One region of the Pantoea osteomyelitidis genome, then DNA from elsewhere that is predicted to be linked to it. Evidence: predicted binding sites of a transcription regulator. Region 1 holds the regulator's gene; each other region holds the start of a gene.
What was found. The regulator LexA, encoded in region 1, represses DNA repair genes until DNA is damaged. The targets are predictions, from matches to a motif close to TNCTGTATGTACATACAGNA.
Positions count from the first base shown of each region.

Region 2: the regulator LexA is predicted to act here: its motif matches at 1,182-1,201, upstream of ABU178_RS11725 (DinI-like family protein).
Region 3: the regulator LexA is predicted to act here: its motif matches at 2,050-2,069, upstream of sulA (SOS-induced cell division inhibitor SulA).

Region 1 is NZ_JBGFSN010000003.1:32,108-35,387, reverse strand. It holds gene dinF (MATE family efflux transporter DinF) at 18-1,340, opposite strand; gene lexA (transcriptional repressor LexA) at 1,452-2,066, opposite strand; gene ABU178_RS02400 (diacylglycerol kinase) at 2,173-2,541, opposite strand; gene plsB (glycerol-3-phosphate 1-O-acyltransferase PlsB) at 2,670-3,280, shown strand, end outside.
Region 2 is NZ_JBGFSN010000004.1:1,401,304-1,404,583, forward strand. It holds gene yedD (lipoprotein YedD) at 1-21, opposite strand, end outside; gene ABU178_RS11715 (DUF6388 family protein) at 243-566, shown strand; gene iraP (anti-adapter protein IraP) at 761-1,051, opposite strand; gene ABU178_RS11725 (DinI-like family protein) at 1,241-1,480, shown strand; gene ABU178_RS11730 (hypothetical protein) at 1,892-2,221, shown strand; gene ABU178_RS11735 (SOS response-associated peptidase family protein) at 2,391-3,071, opposite strand; gene ABU178_RS11740 (hypothetical protein) at 3,191-3,280, opposite strand, start outside.
Region 3 is NZ_JBGFSN010000004.1:563,794-567,073, reverse strand. It holds gene yccS (YccS family putative transporter) at 1-1,254, shown strand, start outside; gene ABU178_RS07585 (TfoX/Sxy family DNA transformation protein) at 1,251-1,880, opposite strand; gene sulA (SOS-induced cell division inhibitor SulA) at 2,090-2,584, shown strand; gene ompA (porin OmpA) at 2,936-3,280, shown strand, end outside.

The sequences.
Region 1 (3,280 bases):
TATCAGTGATAGCTATATTACCGCGCGAACCAGGTATTTTGCCGCCAGTGCCTGCGCCAGATAGCCCAGAGCGTGACGCCCCGCAGCAGCAGGAAAACCATCAAGGCCAGCCATAAGCCGTGATTACCCAGCCAGGGTAACGTGAACAGCGTTAAACCATAACCCAGCGCGGCAATCGCCATACCATTACGCATTTCACGACCGCGCGTGGCGCCGATAAACATGCCATCCAGTAAATAACACCAGACGCCCGCCAGCGGCATAATGACCTGCCAGATCAGAAAGCGATCCGCCATTTCACGCAGAGAGTCGAGCGAGGTCAACAGCGAGACGATCCATTCACCGCTCAGGGCATAAAACAGCGCGAAGACCAGCGCAACCAGACCTGCCTGACGACAGGCGGCATGCCAGACCCGAAGCAGCTGGCTGCCATCCTGCGCCCCCCAGGCCTCTCCGGAAAAAGCTTCTACCGCATAGGCGAAACCATCAAGCGCATAGGCGGTAAAGGTAAGGAACATCAGCAAAACGGCATTTACCGCCACGACCTGCGGGCCGATACGCGCGCCCAAAATCGTCAGGGAAGCAAAGCAGAGCTGAAGCAGCAAAGAGCGCAGCATGATGTCGCGATTCAGGCGCAGCAGGCGATTAAAATCGCCGCGCCAGCTCTGCTTCAGCAGCGCGCCATCAATTCCCCGCAGCTTCAGCACGCGCCAGACTAACAGCAGCCCCACCGCCAGGGTGACATATTCCGCGAGCGCCGTGGCCGCCGCCGCGCCGGCCACTCCCTGATGCAGACCTAATACCAGCCAGATATCCAGCACGATATTGACCAGGTTACCTACAATCAGCAGCAGCACCGGCGCGCGCGCATACTGCACACCGAGCAGCCAGCCGAGAATCACCAGATTCGCGAGCGTGGCGGGTGCGCTGAGCCAGCGAATATGAATGAAGATTTTAGCCTGTTGCAGCACCTGGCCGTCGCCGCCAACGATGCGGGTGGCTAACTCGCTCAGGGGACCGCGCAGCAAAATGAAAACCAGGCCGGCGGCTAAAGCGATTATCAGGGGTTGTATCAGGGCACGCGCCAGGGCGGCCTTGTCGCCAGCGCCAAAGGCCTGTGCCGTCAGGCCCGTGGTGCTCATACGCAGGAACAGCAGCAGCATAAACAGGAAGCTGGTCGCCGTAGCGCCAACCGCAACGCCGCCGAGATAAACCGGGCTATTGAGATGACCAATAACGGCAGTATCTACCAGACCAAGCAGCGGAACGGTGATATTGGAAAGGATCATAGGCAGCGCCAGCCGCCACAAATTTCTGTCAGTAGAAGAGAAAAAACGCATCAGCAAATCCATGCCTCAGGCCGCTTGCGCCTGTTTATTTTATCGTGACAGCGTTAAAGCAGATGACCGATGCGGAATGCGGGTTATTCCGCATCGGTACAGAAAATGCGCTTAGAACCATTCGCCGTTGCGAACGATACCCACCGCCAGGCCTTCAATCGTCAACGACTGCTGACGCGTGTCGACCACGATAGGCTGGAATTCATTGTTTTCCGGCAACAGCTGCACGATCGATCCCTGTTTTTTCCAGCGTTTTACCGTGACTTCATCATCAATGCGCGCAACCACTACCTGCCCGTTGCGTACATCCTGAGTTTTATGTACCGCGAGCAGATCGCCATCCATAATGCCGATATCTTTCATCGACATCCCGCTGACGCGCAGCAGGAAATCCGCATTGGGTTTAAACAGGTTAGGATCAACGTGATAGTGACCTTCGATGTGCTCCTGCGCCAGCAGCGGCTCACCGGCGGCGACGCGGCCAATCAACGGCAGTCCTGCGCTCGGCTCTTCTTCCATCAGGAGACGAATCCCGCGCGAAGCCCCTGAGACAATCTCAATTACGCCCTTACGCGCCAGCGCTTTAAGATGCTCTTCAGCTGCGTTAGGTGAGCGAAAGCCCAGCTGCGAAGCGATTTCCGCGCGTGTCGGCGGCATGCCCGTCTGGTTAATATGGTCGCGAATCAGGTCATAGACCTGCTGCTGCCTGCTGGTTAATGCTTTCATCCCGCCCCCTGGTTGTTTATACAGTCGCTGTGAGTATATACAGGTATTGGTGAAATGAAAACCGAAACAGAGGGAAAAAGCAGCGGTTTAGCCAATTCCGGAAAGCCTATCGCAAATGCGTCCAGAGCAGCGTGATCCAGACAAAAAGCGCCAGTAAAATACTCAGCAACACGGCGGCGGAACCCATATCTTTCGCCTGACCGGCAAGGGGATGACGCTCCTGGCCGATACGGTCGACCACTGCTTCGATGGCGCTGTTGAGAATCTCCACGATGACGACCAGCACCACGGCGCCGATCATCAACACGCGGGAGATAACGTCTACGTCGATCCAGCAGGCGATAACGATGGCCACGATCGCTGCGAGAACCTCCTGACGAAATGCCGCCTCATGCTGCCAGGCGGCGCGCAGGCCCTTCCATGAATAACCGGCGGCATTTATGATTCGCGTCAAGCCGGTAACGTTATTTGCCATAATATGGGAACCCTTTGAATGGTTTGACGTCAATGTCGGAGCGGTGTGCTTTTGGCGCCCCCACAGATCTTCGCTGCGCTTTCTGGTATGCTTGCGGCGCTTTGCTAACAAGAGGCTTCATGTTGTCTATGTCAGGTTGGCGTAAACTTTATTACAAATTGCTCAATTTACCACTCTCTATTTTGGTGAAAAGTAAGGCCATTCCCGCCGATCCCGTTTCCGAACTCGGACTGGATTCGACCCGGCCTGTTATGTATGTATTGCCCTACGATTCCAAAGCCGATCTGCTGGCGCTGCGTGCTCAATGTATTAAGCACCATCTGCCCGATCCGCTGGAGCCGCTGGAAATAGACGGCGCACTGTTGCCGCGTCATGTTTTTATTCATGACGGGCCGCGCCTTTTTCCCTATTTCGTGCCGAATCTGGAATCGGTGAAAATTTTTCACGAGTATCTCGATCTGCATCGCAGCAACCCGCAGCTGGACGTGCAGATGCTGCCGGTCTCGATGATGTTTGGCCGTGCGCCGGGTCGCGAAGTTCAGGGCGAGCCGACGCCGCATTTGCGCATGCTGAACGGCCTGCAAAAATTCTTCGCCATTCTCTGGCTCGGGCGCGACAGCTTTGTGCGTTTCTCGCCTACCGTCTCCCTGCGTCGTATGGCGACGGAACACGGCACCGACCAATCGATCGCTCAAAAGCTGGCGCGCGTGGCGCGTATTCACTTCGCCCGCCAGCGTCT
Region 2 (3,280 bases), on a different contig from region 1:
AACGACAATCCACTTTTTCATGCTGTATCCCTGTCCTCTGTTCAATGGCGGCTACGTTATAATTTTTCCCTGGGGTTGCGCAAGGCATTGGCTTATACAGGCGGGCATGCGCGTGATTTTTCCTCTGCCGGCGTGCAAAGCGCGTTTTATTCAATACGCTAAAGCCAGGAAAAGTCTGTGTGCCTGACAAGCTTCTTTCCAGAGGTTACACTTGCGCAGTGAATAAAACGCAGGAAAAGCGCATGAAAACCCCAGAAGAGTATTACGCCCGCGCGCGTGAAATGTTTTTAACCGCCCATCCCGATTTTCAGGCCGCGCTCAATGAACTCAGCGAGGCGGAGGCGCGTGAAGCAGGTATGTCGCTGACGGCATTGAAAAATTTGCATGCCGAGCGCATCTACGCTGCCTTTTTACGTCAGAAGAAGCTCGACGGTATACTGTTTTCCATTCAGCTCGCCGAGCCGGATAAGGCCGTGGCGGCAGATGCTATCGAAGCCTATCTCAAATCCCATGCAGAAGCGTTAGGGATGAGCTGGGAAGAGTTTTGCCGCAAAAACGAGCTGTAAAAGGCGCTGGCGTAAAATTGCATTATTTATACACCTCCAACCAGACGCCCTTTGCCAGTATAAAGTTGTACAAGCTGTGCAATGTCGTATAAGTTTACTCCACGACTCAGGTCGTAGATTGTCCTTGAACGAATAGTGCTTGTGCACAACCTCTGGAGGTGTCGCTGGATTTCCACCTCCAGAGGTTCATTTTTTTACCCCGCCTGCTCCGCTTTAACCTCTACAAAACGCGCGACAGCCAATAAACGATTAACGTGCGTCAGCAACAAATCCACATCGGTCTGCAAAAATTCCGCCGAGGAGCGTGACGCCGTTACGATAGCTTCCTGTACCGTTTCTGTGATTGTCAGTGAATTCTCTGATTTCGCCTGAATCAGCAAGGCCGCAACAAGCAACGATTGCGCTTCCACCTGCGCGGTTAACTCCTTCGCCTCTACATCCATCGTTGCCATTTTCATTAACATATCAATGACCAACTGTTTCATGTCTGTGCTCCTGAGCGTTCCACCTGGTCACTATCCGCTGTTTAAAGCCTGATTAAACAACAATGCGACGAGTTTGCGAAATGCGCCGTAAAAATAAATTATTCCTCTGGCAGAGGGGTTCCGCTCTTGATACTGTTTGGATTTACAGTATTATTGCGCAGTTTAGTGTTAGCCTAATGGAACCCTCAAATGTTTGTTGAACTGATTTACGACAAGCGCAACGTTGCCGGTCTGCCCGGCGCCCGCGAGATGATTTTGCAGGAACTGGAGAAGCGTGTACATCGGGTTTTCCCTGAGCTGGAAGTCAAGGTGAAACCCATGGAACGTAACGCCATTGAAACCGATATGAGCAAGAATGATAAAGCGACGCTGGCGCGTATTATTGAAGAGATGTTTGACGAAGCGGAGATGTGGCTGGTAGCAGACTAAGCCCGTCACCTCAGCGATAAAATGCGCTGCTGATGGCCGCAACAGAGGCGATTCCGCTACCCCGAATCGCCATTGTCACGGCTTCGCCGTTCACACTCTGCGACTTATTGATCCTTAAGGTTAAATATCACAGAACCTAATAAAGGTTTTCTTTAATTCAGAATGCATGACTGAATTTATAAAGAATTATCCCGCCGATATGCTATTAGCTCAGCCGGAAATTTTACTGCTTTAATCATCCGCTTCACTCTACTTTTCGTGCAGAAAATAAAGCGCATCCGTAAATCAAATAACAGCAGTGAAAGAATATATTTACGCCTTTATCTACAGGAAAGCACGTTACAACTAAAATTATTATCATCCTGACCGATAATCAAAAGCGATAGTGATAAGATAAAAGGAGAAACCTGTATGTATGTAAGGCTGAAAAAAAAGAAGATTTTTTTTCTGAAAACGATTTTCCCTGCTGTTTTCTTTTCTGCGTTATCGCTGCCGATGACCGCCGCTGCAGATACCGGGACGGTGCATTTTCAGGGGAAGATCGTTGAGGATGGCTGTGAAACCAGCGGTGCCGACACGGCTCCCCGTATACGCTGTTACCGTCAGGGTAAATGGCTGTCGCAGCCAATAATGATGAAAGCAGATACTCAAGGTTATCTGCCAGGTAACATCGGCACCACGCAACTACGCTGGATAGATAAAGATAAAAAATTAGCGATTATGACTATTAGCTATCGCTGATTACGTCCCGCTGACTCGCCTTTTGTCGCTTCGCATTTTTTTCACCTCTGTTCAGACTGGCAGAAAGTGACTGATGGATAACTGAAAGTTGATATTTGCAACTGAAGGCATTTATTTATCAAAGCGATAAAGTCAGATTAAATCAAACCCGATGCGTTATTTTTTTATTTTATACAATCGGGTTGTCAATTTCCTCAATCAGATCTTTACTCTGATTTTTAACGCTGCCTACTTTTATCGTGACCGGATGCCAGATAAATTCATCTTCTTTTACCGCCCCGTCATGCGCTATCTCCGCAGCACGCGTTGGTGAGGTTTCCTCACTCATCCACGCCAATGCCGCTTCGGCAGTCAGCACTAATGGCCGCCGGTCATGAATATCCACCATTCCCTTATCACTGGCGGCGGTGACAATCACAAATCCCTCTTTCTCATGCGGTCGGTCGTAAGGCGCTTTACCAATGGCGGCAAAATAGAGCGGCGCGTCGTTGCCGGCATGGATAAAATAAGGTTGTTTTTTATCTGCCGCCCGTTTCCATTCAAACCAGCCGTCTGCCGGGACGATAGCCCGCCCGTGGTTCCAGAGGGGTTTAAACATACGTCCGCTAGCCGCCGTTTCGCTGCGCGCATTGATCAGCGGCGCTTTATCCCACCATTCAGGCGCATAGCCCCATAAAACAGGATCCAGATGCAAGCTGCCGTCTCGCTGGTTAAGCAACAGCACCTTAGTGCCCGGCGCCACGTTAAAGCGCTCGATGGGCATGGGATCGTAAGGGATATCGTTATCTTCTCCCTTGAGAGGGTTCAGATAAGCTTCCCGTGGCTGATACTGAGCAAATCGTCCGCACATATGTTCCTCCTTTTTTCAAGCATAGCGCGCATAGTGGAAAGCTGCTGTGCCCTGCTCTGCGGCTGAAGGAATAATGGTCCTCCCTGACCAGATGCATGTTGTAACCAATCTCATGGCATTTACAGGTACTTCTGAGCCAATACTTTCAGTTCCGCTTTCGCGGCATTGCCCAACAGCGCAACTCCCTGCTCAACGAAACTAAACGCCCG
Region 3 (3,280 bases), on a different contig from region 1:
TTGCTGCGCGAGCCCTGGCAACATGACGCGCGCTTCGAGCGTGCGTTTATGCATCTGCAAACCGCGCTGGAACGTCTGCAGCAAAGCGCGCCAGAGGAAGCCAATATCCGCGCGCTTTTTTGGCTGCTGCGCAATTTGCGCGCCATCGATGCTCAGCTGGCGTCCCTTGAATCGGAACAGACGCTGGCCGATCCGGCCAATCAGAGCGATATCGACCTCTCCCGCGAAGGCCTCAGCGGCTGGAGCGATATCCGGCTGCGTCTCAGCCGTCATCTTTCGCCCGCCTCACCCCTGTTTCGCCATGCCGTGCGTATGACGACGGTGCTCTGTATTGGTTACGCCTTTATTCAGATAACCGGGCTTGAGCGCGGCTACTGGATCCTGCTCACCAGTCTGTTTGTCTGTCAGCCGAACTATAACGCCACGCGACGTCGTCTGGCGCTGCGCATCATCGGCACCCTGGCCGGGATCGCCATTGGCCTGCCGGTGCTCTGGCTGGTGCCTTCTGCGGAAGGCCAGCTGATTCTTATCGTCTTAAGCGGTGTGCTGTTTTTCGCTTTTCGTCAGGTGCAGTATGCCCAGGCCACGCTGTTTATTACCCTGCTGGTACTGCTCTGCTTCAATCTGCTGGGCGAAGGCTTTGAGGTGGCGTTGCCGCGCATTATCGACACCCTGCTCGGCTGCGCGCTCGCCTGGCTGGCGGTGGCATTTATCTGGCCCGACTGGCGCTTTCGTCGCCTGTCGGCGGTGGCTGACCGGGCGCTGACGGCAAACTGCCGCTATCTGGATGCGATTCTTGAGCAGTATCATCAGGGCAAAGATAACCGTCTCGCCTACCGTATCGCCCGGCGCGATGCGCATAATGCCGATGCCGAACTCGCCTCTGTGGTTTCCAATATGAGCGGCGAAGCGCGCACAAAGCAGGGACTGCGTGAATCCGCCTTCCGTTTACTCTGTCTTAACCACTCTTTTCTCAGCTATATCTCAGCGCTGGGCGCTCATCGGGAGAAGTTAACCCAGCAGGAGCTGTTGGCCTTGCTGGACGATGTGGTTTGCTATGTCGAAGATGTGTTGCAGGTGAATGTCGTCAGCGATGAGCAGGCCGAAAAGATGCGGCAAGCGCTGGCAAGCCGCATCAGTCAGACCGAAGTGAATCCTGAAACCCGGGCACCGCTGGTTTTGCAGCAGACCGGGCTTCTGGTTGCGCTATTGCCGGAAGTGGCTCGCTTACGAAAAATACTGTCCATTACCTAAGGGTTAAGCGTATCGGGTAGCGCCTCCTGCCCGATCGCTTTCAGATACCATTCATTTAATTCCGTTTTTACCTCCTGTGGCAACGCGGCCTGATGCTGGCCGGATATTGCCCCTTGCAGCGCCAGCAGCGTTTTCAGTCCCAGATGTTTATTTAACGCTTTCAGCTTCAGCCAGCTTTGCTTGGCGCCAGCTTCGCGCAGATGCGCCGCGGTACAGATCCCGACCTGCCGCAACATCATCTCGATACGCAGGCTTAAGTTAGGTAAGTCCTTTAGCCGCTGCGAGATATTTTTCCTGTCATGATGGATACGCGCTTCCTGCAGCGAGGCCTGTGACAGCGTCAGCAAGCGATCAGGATTGCGCCAGAGCGTGTCATCCACTTTGTAATAATCAAGAATAACAGGTATGCCGCGCTTTCGGGAAACAAGGAGCGGTAAGGCGCGTTCTGCCGCATAGCCCCGTAACGCTTCGCTGGCGCGCAGATAGAGTTCGCCTTCATTTATCAGCGCAAAGACAACCTTTTCGACAGAAAGCGCATAACCGCCAAACTGCGTACGGGACTCAATGTTGCCCAGCGCGGCGAGCTGCTGCCTGGATTGTTCAATCACCTGGAGAGACTTCTTCATGCTATAACCTCCCTGTAGAGGAAACGTATTAATCCCCTGAAAATCATGCATTTAAAAGATAAAAAAAACGCGTTATGTGTTCAATGAATAAATACGATTCCCGCCGCTCTTGTTGTGAAAATGCGAGACGCTTTCCGAAAATGAGGTTGATCTCTGTGCATAAAAACAGTACTGTATATTCATACAGTTCATCACTGAGTGATAACCCCATGCGTACTGAACTCATGAAAAAAGCTGGTCCACACGCCCGTTATGCATCGACTTCCACCCCCCGCTTCTCCTCCGGGTGGATCACTGAACTGAGCTATCACGATCAACAACCCGGAATGATGCAGATGCTGCTTCTGCCTTTGCTACAGCAGTTAAGTCTTGAATCACGCTGGCAGCTCTGGCTGACGCCTGCCCATAAGCTGAATCGCGAATGGCTACAGCAGTCGGGTTTGCCGCTGGAAAAGAGCATGCATATTGCGCATTCGGATCGTTTTAGTACGGTTGAAGCGATGATCAAAGCATTACGTACCGGTAATTACAGCGTGGTGTTGGCATGGATTCATTATGAGCTGAACGATCAGGAACGACGTGAGTTAGAAAAGGCCGCAGCCGAAGGTCAGGCGCTTGGACTTATCATGCGATCGAGCAATTCCGTCAAAGTTGCTTCGCGACCAGCAAACCAGCTGAAAATTCAGTCTACTTTGTTTCATTAAGTAAAATTGAGATTTATCTCAGTGGTTTGTTTTACTGTTTTATCGCTAACTCACTGATTCTCTTACTTCCAGCTTTGACAATGGGTTAGCGGAATTACAGAGCTTTTCTTACGGCAATATCACCATGTGCATTGTGAGAAAGTGTGTATAAATCGCTGTTTTTTTACCGCGCAACGTCACATCGTACTTGTAAGTTTCCAATCTCGTTGTAGACTTTACCTCGCCAGGGTGCTCAATAACCTCCGTTTTTTTTCGGTAGAGTCATAAGCGAGCGTTTGGACCCGGCGAAGGATTACAACCAAGAGCAACCTTTTTGCTCATTGCCTATTTGGATGATAACGAGGCGCAAAAATGAAAAAGACAGCTATCGCAATTGCAGTGGCACTGGCTGGCTTCGCTACCGTAGCGCAGGCCGCTCCTAAAGATAACACCTGGTATACCGGTGCTAAACTGGGCTGGTCTCAGTATCACGATACTGGTTACTACGGTAATGGTTACGTAAACAACGATGGTCCGACTCATGAAAGCCAGCTTGGCGCTGGTGCATTCCTGGGTTATCAGGCTAATCCTTACCTGGGCTTCGAGCTGGGTTATGACTGGCTGGGCCGTATGCCGTATAAAGGCAACACCATCAACGGCGCGTACAAAGCACAGGGCATTCAGCTGGCAGCGAAACTGAGCTACCCGATCAATGAC